DNA from 2 places in the Streptococcus sp. OMI870 genome. Region 1 is predicted to be linked to the other one. Evidence: predicted binding sites of a transcription regulator. Region 1 holds the regulator's gene; the other holds the start of a gene.

Region 1 (7,816 bases):
ATAGTTGTCCGTATTCTCTGCCAACCCTAAACCGAAAATCACTTTTCTTGCAAACTCTTGATGTGCAAAACCGATAGCCGTAATGATTTGTTTATCTTGCACAACCAGTTTGGGTTGGAAATTTTCACGTGGAAGAAATTCAAAATAATCAAAGAAGTTTTGCCAAATTCCACCTGTAAATTTCGTATCGTTCAACAAGCCTGCTTTCGCTAATAAAAGAGGCGCTGAAGAAATGGCTGCAATTAGGACTTCTTGCTCACCAAGAGCCCTCAAAAACGAAATCAATTTCTCATCCTGTAGAGCAGGACCTATATTGACCATTCCTGGCAAAATCACACAAGAATACTCTTCTATACGGATTTGATCTAGTGTTTTCGTTGGTTGACAGGGCAATCCATCTTCAGAGACTACTATCGAATCATCTGAAGCGACATAATCAATCGTGACGTCAAAAGATAGAGCTAAAGTACTGGTTAAAGCAGTTATCTCATAAAGAGAAAAATTAGGATAAATCAAACAAAGTACTTTTTTCATACGCAACATCCTCTATTTTACCGAAAAACAGAGGCTGGGTTGCAACCTCTGGATTTCTTCCTATCATTACGACATTCTAAGACAAAGTCGATTATACTTTTTTAGAACTAGTAAGGCTGAATTGAGTTTCGGATTAAATCGAGCACGCCCTAACCTCTTGGTGAAAAAGACAAATCTTTCTAGAAACTAAAGTTTCTGCGTCAGATTTCCTATTTTCACTGTGAGGTTTTAACGGGCTTTGCATCTTATTTTTCCGTAAACTCTCCGTCTACGACGTCATCGCCTGCATTTCCTGTTGCTTGTGCGCCTTCTGCTCCTGCTTGGGCTTGTTGCGCTGCCGCGGCTTGTTCGTAGAGTTTCACAGCAAGTCCTTGTGCTTTTTCGTTCAATGCTTCAAGTTTTGCTTTCATTTCGTCCAAGTTGTTGTCTTCTTGAGCTTTCTTAAGATCATCAAGGGCAGCTTGGGCAGCATCACGTTCTGCATCGAAACCTTTGCCTTCAGTTTCCTTGATTGTCTTTTCAGTCGCAAAGATAGCTTGGTCTACTTCGTTACGAAGGTCTACTTCTTCTTTACGTTTCTTATCTGCTTCAGCGTTAGCTTCTGCATCTTTCATCATGCGGTCGATTTCTTCGTCTGTCAAACCTGAGTTAGATTGGATCACAATAGTTTGTTCTTTTTGAGTTCCAAGGTCTTTAGCCTTAACAGATACGATACCGTTCTTATCGATGTCAAACGTTACTTCGATTTGTGGGATACCACGAGGTGCAGCTGGGATATCTGTCAATTGGAAGCGTCCAAGAGTCTTGTTATCTGCTGCCATTGGGCGTTCCCCTTGAAGAACGTGGATATCAACGGCTGGTTGGTTGTCTGCTGCAGTTGAGAAGACTTGTGATTTAGAAGTTGGAATCGTAGTGTTGCGGTCGATGAGTTTTGTAAAGACTCCACCCATTGTTTCGATACCAAGTGACAATGGCGTTACGTCAAGAAGGACAACGTCTTTCACATCACCAGTGATCACACCACCTTGGATGGCAGCACCCATAGCCACTACTTCGTCAGGGTTCACTGATTTGTTTGGTTCTTTACCAGTTTCAGCTTTAACAGCTTCAACAACGGCAGGGATACGAGTTGAACCACCAACAAGGATGACTTCGTCAATTTCTGACAAGCTCAAACCTGCATCTGAAAGGGCTTGGCGAACTGGAGTTTTTGTACGTTCAACGAGGTCACGAGTCAAATCGTCAAATTTAGCACGAGTCAAGGTCATTTCCAAGTGAAGAGGTCCAGCTTCACCAGCAGTGATAAATGGCAAGCTGATTTGTGTTGAAGTGACACCAGAAAGGTCTTTCTTCGCTTTTTCAGCTGCATCTTTCAAACGTTGAACAGCCATCTTGTCGTTTGACAAGTCGATGCCGTTTTCTTTCTTGAATTCTGCTACTAAGTAGTCGATGATTTTTTGGTCAAAGTCGTCACCACCGAGTTTGTTATCCCCTGCAGTTGCCAATACATCAAAGACACCATCACCCAATTCAAGGATAGATACGTCGAATGTACCACCACCAAGGTCGAATACCAAGATTTTTTCTTCTTTGTCTGTCTTGTCCAAACCGTAAGCAAGAGCTGCTGCAGTTGGTTCGTTGACGATACGTTCTACTTCAAGACCAGCGATTTTACCAGCGTCTTTTGTTGCTTGACGTTGAGCATCGTTAAAGTAAGCTGGAACTGTGATAACTGCTTTCGTTACTTTTTCACCAAGGTATTCTTCAGCATAACCTTTCAAGTATTGAAGGATCATAGCTGAGATTTCTTGTGGAGTGTATTCTTTCCCGTTAGCAGAAACTTTTTCAGAAGTACCCATCTTAGATTTGATAGAGATGACTGTATCTGGGTTTGTAACTGCTTGACGTTTTGCAGCGTCACCAACGATGATTTCACCGTTTTTGAAAGAAACTACAGAAGGGGTTGTGCGGTTTCCTTCTGGGTTTGCGATGATTTTTGATTCAGTTCCTTCAAGAACTGCAACTGCTGAGTTTGTTGTACCTAAGTCAATACCGATAATTTTAGACATATGTTTTTCTCCTTAAATTTATCTTCTTTTTTCTTTTTGATACTCTTCTTAAGTGGCGACGCCGTCAGAGCTTGACTTCGTCAATCTCTTTGACTAAACTTTGAGCCTAAGGTCTCAAAGTTTGTGCAAATAGCGCCACGGCGAAGAGTATCGCCTTTGGTTCGCTTCGCGTACTATTGGTGAAGCTGAACCATTGTTTATCTTTCTTTCATAGTTTAGTGTCGTTTCGGACAAGGTATCCTAGTTGTATACAACTACCATTGCTGGGCGTAGGATGCGGTCGTGGAGTTTGTAGCCTTTTTGGAAGACTTGTGCGATGGTGTCTGCTGGATGTTCGTCATCAGCTGGGAGGGTTTGAATGGCCATGTGGTAATTATGGTCAAATTCTCCGTCGGCTGGAATTTCTTCGATCCCTTCTTCTTTCAGAGCATGAATCAAGCTTTCTTGCACCATTTCTAGTCCTTTTTTGACATCATCTGTCAACCCTTCAACGGCAAGGGCACGTTCTAAGTTATCCAACGAAGGCAAGATTGCTTTTGCCAAGTCTTGGCTGCGATAGCGTTGCAAAAGTTGGCGTTCTTCGTTGGCACGACGCTGAATGTTTTGCATTTCTGCATGAGCGCGAAGGTATTTGTTTTCAAATTCTTCGGCACGCGCTTGTGCTTCTTCTAATTCAGAAGGTTGCTTGCTTTCCTCTACAACTTCTTCAGTTGTTTGGGCAACTTCCTCTTCTTTCACGTCTTCTTTTTTGATTTCTTCTGTCAAGGCATACACCCCTTTCATTTGGTCTTAATTTACTTCATAATGGTTGCTGTTGAGGTAACGGTAGTAGTCCGTTAACTTCATGACCAGTACCCGTCCGATAACATTGACGAGGCTAATCACACGCCTGTAATCCATCTCTACGGGACCAATCACATGCATGAGGGCCATCCCACGATAAGGAACCAGGAATTTATGACTAATCACGGTCACATTTTTCAAAGCCTTCTCTTGGGACTCCGCAACCAGGATCTGGGTCATTTGGTCCTCTGGCATTCCCCCTCGCAACTCCAAGGCTACGTGTTGGGGATTATCCAAGAACTGATAGGTCTGAAGATCGGCGTAGGTTAAAGATGAAACCTTTCCTTCTACAAAGACCAGTTCTTGAAACAGTTGCGAGAAGACGTAATCAAACAGATCCAAGACATTGTCTGTCGTCTTAAAATAGCGCTGGACAATCTGTGGAATCTCTGTCCGCAAGCGGTAGTGGATATCCAAGACCGTATTTCCAATGAAGCGTTCTTGAACCAGCTGATGGAAGATTTCCAAGTCACTGGTTAAGAAATTCTTTGGAATCGCAAATTGTACGGTAACAGGCTTTGATTCATCCAAGGTCAATACCGCCAAAGCATCGTGGTTGGACAAGGGAACAATCTCAAAACCCGTCAAGCGCTGTCGTGTCGGCTCAACATCCTGAATAACTGCGGTGTAGCCCGTCATCTGGGCTAGTAACTTAGCCGTAGCATCCAAGATATCGTCTAGCTTAAAGGCTTCGAAATCGAAGGCTTTCACCACCTGGTAGACATCTTGCTCATCAATCAGCTCCAGATCGAGCGAGTTCTGAACAAAATATTGAAAACCAGCCCGGCTAGGCATTCGACCACTCGAAGTGTGGGCTTTTTCTAATAAGCCCTGCTTTTCGAGGGCAGCCATGTCGTTTCGGATGGTGGCACTACTGGATTGAATGACATCTTGCAGGGCTTTTGAACCGACCGGTTCGTGGGTCTTGGTAAAGATATCGACGACAAGATTGAGAATCTCATTTTGACGTTCTGTAACCATGACCTCACCTCTCTTTCATCTTTAGCACTCTACACATCCGAGTGCTAAACTATGATTCTATTATACACCCTCTCAAGAGAAAGTCAAGAAAAAAATCCAAAAAATTAGCACTCTTTTTCCAAGAGTGCTAAAAATCATTCTTAAGGCCTAGAAAAGTGTATGTCCTACTATTTTCCGGCCTTTTTCAGTAATTGAATGTATTCTTCTAATACTAGCTGATGTTTGGCCATATACTGAGCACTTTCTACACCAACATAACGGAAATGCCAATTCTCAAAAGTCACACCTGTAATATCGCTCTTGCCATCTGGATAGCGAAGAACAAAACCATATTGAGGTGCAATGGCAGCCAGCTGCAAGCCTAACTCATCACTTTGACCTGCTTCGACGCTCATATCAATTGCAAGACCTGTCTGATGCTCACTAGCACCAGGGACCTGCACCTGAGTCTGCACCTGTTTTTCAGCTTCTTCGTGTGAAAGACCACTCGCTTCTAACTCAGCAACACGCTCATTATAGAGCTCGGTTTGTTCGGCTACACTCCGATAACCCGATATCAAGGTTTCTTCTGGGGCAATTTTTCGGGCTGCTTCCAAAAATTGACGCGTTGGATCTCCAATCCGACTATCGACTTTTATGGCATCCACATCTGTCAATTGTGGGTTCAGCTCAGGCTTCACATTGTCACGATTGACCAAGATCAACTGCCAATCTTTTGTCGAGACGGCTGGCAGATCTGATTTTTCTTCCTTTTTCTTAGAAGAAGACGGAGTCGTCACGACAGTTTTTTTGGCCTTCCAAAACTGGAGCCCTGAAAACAGGTTTGGTTTCGCCAAATAGGCGCCAATCCCCGATCCAAGGGCCGCAAGAAGAAAGCAACTCACTAGATAGGGCCACCATTTCTTGCGTTTTTTTCTTGCGCGTCTGTACTTATTCGTCATGGCCTTCCTCTAGAAGTTTTGCTCCAACTTTACGATAGGACATATCCCCAACTTTTTCGATAGTAAAGGCTCCATCTTCATAAGCCAAAACAGTTACACTTCCATTATCTAAGACCAATTCTTTAAAGGCTTTTGGATCAATCAGGTAAATCAAGGTACTGATGGTCATGCCATGACTGACCACCATAGCATTGCCACCACCAGCTGCTTCCACCTCTTTTGCGATAGCTTCAAACCCTTCTTTGATCCGACCACTCAAGGCGCTCCAGGATTCAGCCCAACCCGTGGTGTCGACTTCAACAATCCCTTCTGCCAACTCCATCAAGCTCAACTGATGAAAATCCTCGACCTTAAAAACACGGGGTAAAACCCCCATAAAGAGCTCGCCATCATAGGCACCGTCGAAGCTACCAAAACACCACTCACGAATGCGTTTATCATAGCGATAAGGAATCTGACCTGTCAAACCAAGCTCCTGAAGAACAATTCCCATGGTTTGAATGGTGCGTCCAGAATCACTCGACACAGCCTGCTTAAAAGAAAGACCTGCTTCCTTAAGGCCAAGTCCTAATTCTTTAATTCCACGCTCTCCTGCTTCTGTCAGCGGAGTGTCTGACCAGCCCTGTGCTCGTCCGATGGTATTAAACATGGTTTTTCCATGACGAGCAATATATAATCTGGTTTTTGTCATTGTATTACCTCCGTATGTATCTCTTTCATTATATCATTTTTTGCAAAAAGAAAGTAGGAAAGCTCTTACAAGTTTTGAGAGAAAGAAAAGGCCATGACCAAAAGGTCAGCCTTTCAGGATGGACTAGGATTCTTGCAAGCCTTCACCGACTTCACGGTAACTGCTATCTCCAAAAATCTTAACCGTCAATTCTCCATCTTCATATTCTACAAGGGTAACACTACCGTTTGAAAGAGGCAGATTGAGATTTGGTTTACCTTCAATTAAGCAGACCACGGTCTGAATGGTCCAACTATGGCTGACCACCAAGGCATTGCCTCCACCATTTTCTTCTACTTCTTTGGCAATGGATTCAAAACCTTCTAGGATCCGTCCTTTCAAGACTTCCCAAGGTTCCGCCCAGCCAGCTGTATCGACCTGGCAGATCCCTTCCGCCAAGTCTTTCAAGCTCAAGGTCTTATAATCTTCTACATCTAGCACACGCGGTACAACACCATGAAAGAGTTCCCCACCGTAGGCGCCGTCAAAACTACCAAAAGACCATTCGCGAATCCGTTTGTCAAAGCGATAAGGGATCTGGTCTTTCAACCCCAATTCATCGAGAATGATCCCCATGGTCTGAATGGCACGACCTGAATCACTGGAGTAGGCTCGAGTAAACTCTAAACCAGACTCACGCAAGCCGATTCCTAGAGCCTGGATGCCTTTCTCTCCTTCTGCTGTCAAAGGGGTATCGGACCAGCCTTGGGCACGGCCGATGGTATTAAACATGGTTCTCCCATGACGAATCACAAATAATCTTGTTTTAGCCATCTTGTCTCCTTTTGTAAGAAAAAAGTCTGGAGTTTCATCATCACAGACTTTTCTATTCGTTTCTTCTATTATACTCGATTTCTCTTAGTTTTTAAAGCTATGAACCGGGGCCGGAATTTGACCACCACGGACAATAAAGTCAGCTGACGAAGCCTTGTTGACCTTCATTACCGGAGCAGAGCCAAGAAGTCCTCCAAGCTCTAACATATCGCCTTCTTCTCCATAAGGAATGATCCGAACGGCTGTTGTCTTTTGGTTGATCACTCCGATAGCTGCTTCATCGGCAATCATAGCCGCAATGGTCGTAGCTGGAGTATCAGCTGGGATGGCAATCATATCCAGACCGACCGAGCAAATGGCTGTCATGGCTTCCAATTTTTCCAGATTGATATGACCTGACTGGACTGCCGCAATCATCCCCTCATCTTCTGAGACCGGGATGAAGGCACCTGACAAACCACCGACTTGGTTACAAGCCATGATACCACCTTTTTTCACTTGGTCATTGAGCAGAGCGAGTGCTGCTGTTGTCCCGTGGGTTCCTACTACTTCAAGCCCCATGGCTTCAAGGACACGGGCAACCGAATCCCCAACAGCTGGTGTTGGCGCGAGAGACAAATCCACAATTCCAAACTCAACACCGAGACGTTCACTAGCCATTTGACCAACCAGTTGCCCGACACGAGTAATCTTGAAGGCTGTCTTCTTAACGGTTTCAGCCAAGACATCAAAGCTTGCACCATGAACTTTTTCAATCGCCCGTTGGACGACACCAGGTCCGGAAACCCCAACGTTGATGACAACATCCGCTTCACCAACACCGTGGAAGGCACCCGCCATAAAAGGATTGTCCTCTACTGCATTGGCAAAGACCACCAGTTTCCCTGGTCCCATTGGATCCGCTTGGGAGGCTTCTTTAATAATACGACCCATGTCTCGGACAG
Region 2 (7,816 bases), on a different contig from region 1:
GACTAAAGTGGAAAATGATATCTTTCAGGGCTCCCAGGATCCGGGTCGCTGTATTCCAGGTATCTGTAAAACCAGACAAGAGCTTGTCCATAAATCCAGTCTTGATCCCATTTGTCACACCCAGATAGTAACGATCGCCTGATTTGGTTGGCTTCACTTTGACTTCTTTTTCTTGACCATCTGTCTTGACTTTCAGGGTCAACTCCGGAGCAGTCTTGCTGTCCTTTGTTGCTTTTTCTACAGCGTCTGTCAACTCATCCCAGTTGCTAACGGTGTCGTTATTGACCTGAAGGATCTGAACATTGCTTTTGACACCGACCTTGGCAAGGGCCCCATCGGGTGCCACCTGAACATTGTTACTGTAGTAGTCAATCGCACCACCGCGCATAAAGGCTAAGAGGGAATAGACCACAATACTGAGAATAAAGTTGTTCATCGGACCTGCAAAGTTGGTGATCAAGCGTCCCCAAATGCTGGCATTTTGGTATTGAACATCTCTCGGTGCAATCCGCACTTCGGTTCCATCTTCTTCAACGATGGTCGCATCATGATCGACAGCATAGGTCTTTGCCTCGTCAAGAACCAAGCCGGTAATTTCCAGTTTGTCTTCAAAGTCAAACTGGGTGACATTCATGGGAAGGGCTGTCTGATCCAGATTCTTTCCAGAAAGATTAATCCGGACGACCTTACCAGCCTCATTGAGCGTCAAGCTGACAGGAGTCCCGGTCTTAATCTCCGTGGTATCCTCACCCCAACCAGCCATACGGACATAACCACCTAAAGGTAGGATCCGAATGGTATAAGCTGTCCCATCCTGCCCAATATGGGCAAAGATTTTCGGCCCCATCCCGATCGAGAATTCTCGCACCAAGATGCCCGATTTTTTCGCAAAATAGAAATGACCAAACTCGTGGACGAGTACGATCACTCCAAAAATAACAATAAAAGCAACTAACTGCATCGTTTTATACGTAGTTTCCTTTCTATCTCTTCTGTCTTAGAACAAGCCCAAGAAATGCATCAAGGGGAAAACAAAAATCAAACTATCAAAGCGGTCTAAGACACCACCATGTCCTGGGATAAATTTCCCTGAATCCTTGACACCAAAGTGGCGTTTGATCGCACTCTCTACCAGGTCTCCAAACTGACCTGCAATACTAAAAAGGATGGTAAAGAAGATCATGGCGATCAACCCATGTCCACTGGCCACAGAGCGATCCACGATCATATAGATCACGGTTACTGCAACTGCAGATAAGATGCCTCCAAGGCTGCCTTCAATCGTTTTATTGGGAGAGACCGTAGGCATGAGCTTGCGTTTTCCAAACTGACTTCCTACCAGATAAGCACCGGAATCCGTAGCCCAGACAATAAAGAGAGCTAATAAAACCTTGTCAATACCAGCGATTCGTGCATCTACTAGGGAGTGGAAACCGAGTCCCACATAGAAGCTAGAAGCAATGGGGTAAACCACATCTTCATAATTGTAATTCTGAGCAAGAACCGTTGTTCCCATGAGGATCAAGACAACCAAACCATAGGCAATCATGTTGCCATCTGCTGGAAGGTAAGGCAGATAGTCCTCAATCGGCAAGGTTAAGACAAAGGCCGCCAACATGGCTAGCGCTCCTTCAAAGGTCGCTGTTTCAAGCCCCTTCATCTTGAGCAGTTCATGTACCCCTAACATGGCGATCAAACCAATCACAATCTGGAAGAACATCCCTCCAACCATTACTGTTGGAATGAAAAAGAGCAGGGCAATTCCTCCAAAAATTACACGTTTTTGTAAATCTTTCGTCATCATCTTCTCCTAAACACCGCCAAATCTCCGGTGGCGATGGCTATATTCTACTACGGCACTTCTTAGTGCCTCTTCTCCAAAATCTGGCCACATGACATCTGTGAAATACAACTCACTGTAGGCGGCCTGCCAAGGAAGGAAGTTACTCAAACGAATTTCTCCGCTGGTACGGATAATCAAATCCGGATCCCTTAGATCGCGTGGCAAACTTTCGGTATAGAGATGACCTGCAATCATCTCTTCAGTGATATCTTCAGGGCTCAAGTCAGCATCCAAGACTTCTTGCGCAATCTGCTTCACAGCCTGGGTAATTTCTGCACGTCCCCCGTAGTTGAGTGCGAAATTCAGGATCAGGCCCGTATTGAGCTGGGTCATCTCTTCTGCTCGTTCCAAAGCCTCTAGCGTTTCTTTGGGTAATTTCTTGGTATCACCGATCATTTGAATCTTGACATTATTGCGATGCAACTCGGGGACGAAGCGGTCATAAAACTCAACTGGCAAGTGCATGATAAACTTGACTTCATCTTCAGGGCGTGTCCAGTTTTCCGTCGAAAAGGCATAGACCGTCAAGACCTGAACACCCATATTTTTTGCTGCAATCGTCACTTCTTGGAGAGCTTCCATCCCCGCCTTATGACCGAAGACGCGCGGTTGCATCCGCTTTTTCGCCCAGCGACCATTGCCATCCATAATGATCCCAATGTGTTTCGGGACTTCTAAAGGTATCTCGATTTTTTCTTTTTTCTTAAAACGAAACATGTTTTTCTACCTATTTCAATATTTATCGCTTCATTATACCATAAATCCCCATAAAATAGGGACTCTGGCCTCTTTTTTGAACCAGCAGGACTTTCCTTCATCACATCGTCCTATTTGCCCACCAAAAAAGAGGCCCTTGCCTCTTCTTTGATGATTATTCTTCGATGGCTGAATCGGCATCTGAGCTAGCACCTTCTGTAGCAGTGGCTGAGATTCCTTCTGATACAGGAAGAACTGTTTTGATCGCTCCCAATTCAAAGGTCAGGTAGACACCATCAACATCCAAGACTACGGTCTTGCGGTCTGTGTCGACTTCATCGATGGTTCCGTACAAGCCACCAATCGTGATGACTTCATTTCCTTTTTGAAGTTTATTCAAACTTTCCATCCGTTTTTGGTACTGTTTCTTTTGGCTACGGCTCATGAAGTACATCAAACCGACCATAAGAACGAGCATAATTAGCAAACTTCCGCCTTGCATATGTTTCTCCTTTAATTTTCATATATGCTATACTATATCAAATTTCGTCCGTCTTTTCAAGTTTTCCCATCCTCTTCAAGTAAAATCAGAGTCCAGTCTCAAAGAGGAGGCAAGTTTTGCTGAAAAAGAAAAAAACCACGAAAAGTGGGCTACTGACTAGTCAATCGTAATGCCATACTTTTCATGATTCTCATCATACCAATCAATCAAGGCCAAGGCCGTTTGATAGGTAATATTTTTTATTTTACTCGTTCCCTTGGTCAAAGTTGCCAAGCTCATTTTGCTAATGTTGGTTTCAGTTGCAACACGGTAGCTTGTCAAGCGACCATCGACCATCAGCTGAACAACGGCTTCAACCTTTCTGTATTCGGGAGTCGAGTAGATATCAATTGTATTGTTCATCGTACTTCCATTCCTCATATTTTTTTCTTGTATAAATTATATACTTATTTTCTTTATTTATTAATAATTTTGCTCAAATTGGATTAATTTCACTAATTATTGATGTTTTTTTAGCCCAAATAGGGGGATTTTGGCCTTATCCGGCGAATAATTTCCCCTGGGTGGGAAGAAAAAATAAAGACTGCTATATTATAGCAGCCTCCATTTTTCACAAAGTGATCACTTCTTATCTACCTTATTTATCAATGTTTTCTTCTTTCTTTGTGTCTTTTTCTCTGATGACCAATTCTCCATCTTCCATATCTGCTAGCAAGTGTTTAGCATCAAGATTATCCAAGTGGAAATCTGTCACTTTATCTCGGATTTGTTGTTCAACCACACGACGGAGTGGACGAACACCCATAACTTCATCATATCCTTCTTCAGTCATGTATTCTTTGGCAGCATCGCTCACTGTCAAGTCGATATCTTTCTTAGCAAGAGTTTTGTTCACTTCTTCTAACATCAAGTCAACAATCTTAGAAAGGTCTTCCTTGCTCAAGTGTGAGAACTCGATCACGGCGTTGAAACGGTTCAAGAATTCCGGACGGAAGAATGGTTTTAAACGATCCAAGAGTTCTGGTTTGTCCGCATCTTCTGTCAAGTTCGCTTCGTAACCAAAGCCAGCATTTGAAGTAGCAATAATTACGGTATTCTTGAAATTAACAGTGTTTCCTTGACCGTCTGTCAAACGACCATCATCCAAGACTTGAAGAAGAAGGGTGATCACTTGAGGATCCGCCTTTTCAATCTCGTCAAGAAGGACGATAGAGTATGGATTACGACGGACGCGTTCTGTCAAGGTATTGTTGTTGTCATCGTAACCAACATAACCGGCAGTGGTACCGATCAATTTAGATACGGCTGTGCGGTCGCTGTATTCTGACATGTCCAAACGGATGATAGCATCTTTCGTTCCGAACATATCAAGGGCTAATTGTTTTGCCAACTCAGTCTTACCAACACCAGTAGGACCTACAAAGAGGAAGCTACCGATTGGGCGGTTTCCTTCGTCAAAGCCTGCACGGTTCCGACGGATCGCTTTTGAAACAGCTTCAACAGCCTTGTCTTGGCCAATAACTTTCGTTTGCAAACGGTGACCCATATCTTTCAATCGTTCGATATCGGTTGCACCCATTTGAGATACTGGAATACCAGTCATCCGTTCGACAGACTCAGCTACGTCATTGACAGTTGCAGTTACCTTGTGATCCTCTGTATGGTTAGCAATTTTCTTTTCAAGCTCTTCGATACGGACTTTTGCATTTAGAGCTGCTTCGTAATCTTCTTTAGCCGCAGCTTCTTCTTGTTTAGTTTTTTCCGCTTGAATTTCGTGCTCAACCGCATGGACATCTGTTACAGGGTGTTGAGCTGCCAAGTGAGCAGCTGTCACATCGACCAAGTCAATCGCCTTATCAGGCAAGCTACGTTGTGGAATGTATTGAACAGAATAATCAACGGCTGCTTTCAAGACTTCATCTGGCAAGACAACATTGTGGTGTTTTTCGTAAAGATCACGGATCCCTTGGAGAATCTTGAAAGTATCTTCAGCTGATGGAGCATTAACCTTGACTTCGTTGAAACGACGAGCAAGGGCCGCATTCTTCAAGATGGTGTTACGGTATTCATCTTGAGTAGTTGCACCAATGACTGTCAATTCACCACGAGAAAGAGCTGGTTTCAAGATATCCGCAAGACCTTTAGATCCTTGACCATCCCCTGTGCTACCCGCACCAAGGATTTGGTGAATTTCGTCAAAGAAAAGGATGACATTGCCCATCGCTTTGACTTCTTGGATCATATTTTGGATATTTTCTTCAAAGCTACCACGGTATTGCGTACCAGCTTCTAGACCAGAAATATCGATGGAGATGATTTCTTTGTTCTTGATGGCTGCTGGAACATCACCATTCACGATAGCTTGGGCCAAGCCTTCTACAACAGCTGTCTTACCAACACCTGCATCCCCTACAAGGACCGGATTGTTCTTGGTACGACGAGACAAGATTTCAGCTGTTTCTTGAATTTCTTTATTGCGTCCGATGACCGGATCCAATTTTCCTTCACGAGCTTCTTCAGTCAAGTTACGACCCAGCTTCGCAAGAATTCCATCTTGTTTCATGCCTTTGCCTTGTTGGTGTTGCACTGGCTCACTTCCTTCGGTTGGAAGTTGACCCGTTTGACGGTAAATAGCGAATTCTTCAGGTGTTACTTCACGACCATTGATCATGTAGCGACGGCTTTCAGAACGAAAACCACCCATATTTCCCATTAGTTGATTGAAAAGATCATCCATATTGTTAAAGTTGTTGTTCATAGTTATTACCTCGTTTTACATAATTTTAATTCATTCTTGAAAATGAGTAGCCGAATTGGCTACTTAACGTTTGTTTACATAATTTTATTTTTCTTTTAAATGAATAGCCTCGAGGGCTAAGATCTTATATTCCTTCTTTTATCAATTAGTTTTCTATATTTTGGAAATAGCATCTCACCATCTCCTTTCCACTATTGATCCTGTAAACTCTTGAGATTTTCCAACCTCTTTTTGTTTACATAAATTATTATAAAGCAAGATGATTTTTTTGTCAACAGTTTTTTACATAATTTTTTAAAAAAATTCCAAGCTAAAAAAACTGGAGGTTAGAATGTAGACAAACTGTATTATATCCAGCAACCTCAGTGATGCTAAAAAAATGATAAACACTGAGTTCGTTAGGCTCATTCAAACATACACTGAAACTTTCCGCCGTGAGAAAAGTGCTAGAAACACTGTTGTTTCTAGCACTCGGGAGTTTTGAGAGTAAAACAGTTCGGGGAACTGTTTTAGCCTGAGCCTAAAATTGAAAAGCGAAGGGGCTCAAAACGAATTGAACACGGGCTGCGGATTGTGTCAAAAGCATAAAATACATTAGTACTAAATCCAAGACACAGTAGCTGATTGAATTCTTCTCTCACCTTTTAGCTCGGAAGAATCCTAATCAGCCTTGTGGGGGCAGGACAACGAAGTAATTCCATACAAAAGTGCTTCTGTCCTGCTCCCTATTTTGACTTTATCCGCAGACGCCCTTTGTATCTTAATTTAGTCATGGAACTTCTTCGAAGTTCGCTGACGTCCGTACTCACCTAAAGAAAGTTTCTAAGATGACTTTGTCTTTAATCTGCTACACCCTTCCCAGGGTGTGTCTCCTGTTAAATCATGTATTCGACGCTATAGGTGGCGTCGGATAGAATCCGTGAAAGGAATTGTTTGGTTCGCTCTTCCTTTGGACTGTTGAAGAATTCATGGGGTTCGTTTTCTTCGATGATGTGTCCACCATCCATAAAGATGACGTGGTTGGCTACATCACGCGCAAAGCTCATCTCATGGGTTACCACAACCATGGTCACTCCTTCTTGGGCTAGTTGCTTCATAACAGCTAGTACATCCCCGACCAACTCTGGGTCCAGCGCTGAGGTCGGCTCATCCAGCAAGATCACGTCGGGTTTTACTGCGATAGCACGTGCGATTCCGATCCGCTGCTGCTGACCCCCTGACAATTGAGAAGGATAGTAATCCTTATAAGCGAGGAGACCGACTTTTTCAAGGGCGGACTCTGCCCGTTGAAGAGCTTCTTCTTTTGGAATCTTGCGGGCTACAATCAGGCCTTCCAAGATATTTTCAAGGGCTGTTTTATTGGCAAAGAGATTGTAATGCTGGAAGACAAAGGCTGTCTTTTGGCGGATTTCTAGAATTTCTTTTTTACTGAGCTTTGAGAGGTCATACTCTTTTCCACCCAAAGTCAAACGGCCTGTATCCGCCTTTTCCAAGTGATTAAGGCAGCGAAGGAAGGTTGTTTTTCCTGATCCAGATGGACCCAAAATAACGACGACATCCCCTTGGTTGACCTTGAGATTAACATCTACCAGGACTTGGTGGTCCTTAAATTTTTTCGATACGTGTTCTACTTCTAACATCTTTTCAATTCTCCTTCTTCTATGCGAGTGTCAGGCGTTTTTCTAAGCGATTGAATCCCCACTGAATCACCCCACAAATGACAATATAAAGAATAAAAATCACGAGATAGGATTCAAAATATTGATAGCCATAAGAGGCTTCGACCTTGGCAATGGCAGTGATATCCTTGATGGTCATGACAAAGACAAGGGAAGTTCCTTTGACCAAGTTGATGACCAGGTTACATAGATTGGGCAGGGCTGCACGTAGGGCTTGGGGAAAAACAATGCGGATATAGGCTTGGCGATTGGTCAAACCGATGGCTTGCGCTGCTTCTAGTTGACCCTTATCCACCGTCAGAATAGCTGACCGGAGAATTTCAGCTAGACTTCCTGTT

Evidence for each region. The regulator HrcA, encoded in region 1, represses chaperone genes, less so after heat shock. The targets are predictions, from matches to a motif close to TTAGCACTCNNNNNNNNNGAGTGCTAA.
Region 2: the regulator HrcA is predicted to act here: its motif matches at 5,893-5,919, upstream of QM968_RS07950 (ATP-dependent Clp protease ATP-binding subunit).

What each region holds. Positions count from the first base shown of each region.
Region 1 covers NZ_JASHGM010000008.1:12,857-20,672, reverse strand. The annotation lists gene QM968_RS10260 (DJ-1/PfpI family protein) at 1-534, opposite strand, end outside; gene dnaK (molecular chaperone DnaK) at 780-2,603, opposite strand; gene grpE (nucleotide exchange factor GrpE) at 2,844-3,386, opposite strand; gene hrcA (heat-inducible transcriptional repressor HrcA) at 3,393-4,427, opposite strand; gene QM968_RS10240 (M15 family metallopeptidase) at 4,595-5,368, opposite strand; gene QM968_RS10235 (histidine phosphatase family protein) at 5,358-6,059, opposite strand; gene QM968_RS10230 (histidine phosphatase family protein) at 6,183-6,872, opposite strand; gene QM968_RS10225 (PFL family protein) at 6,957-7,816, opposite strand, start outside.
Region 2 covers NZ_JASHGM010000004.1:114,211-122,026, reverse strand. The annotation lists gene rseP (RIP metalloprotease RseP) at 1-961, opposite strand, end outside; gene QM968_RS07970 (phosphatidate cytidylyltransferase) at 998-1,801, opposite strand; gene QM968_RS07965 (isoprenyl transferase) at 1,811-2,560, opposite strand; gene yajC (preprotein translocase subunit YajC) at 2,715-3,041, opposite strand; gene QM968_RS07955 (hypothetical protein) at 3,198-3,443, opposite strand; gene QM968_RS07950 (ATP-dependent Clp protease ATP-binding subunit) at 3,679-5,799, opposite strand; gene QM968_RS07945 (amino acid ABC transporter ATP-binding protein) at 6,675-7,439, opposite strand; gene QM968_RS07940 (amino acid ABC transporter permease) at 7,459-7,816, opposite strand, start outside.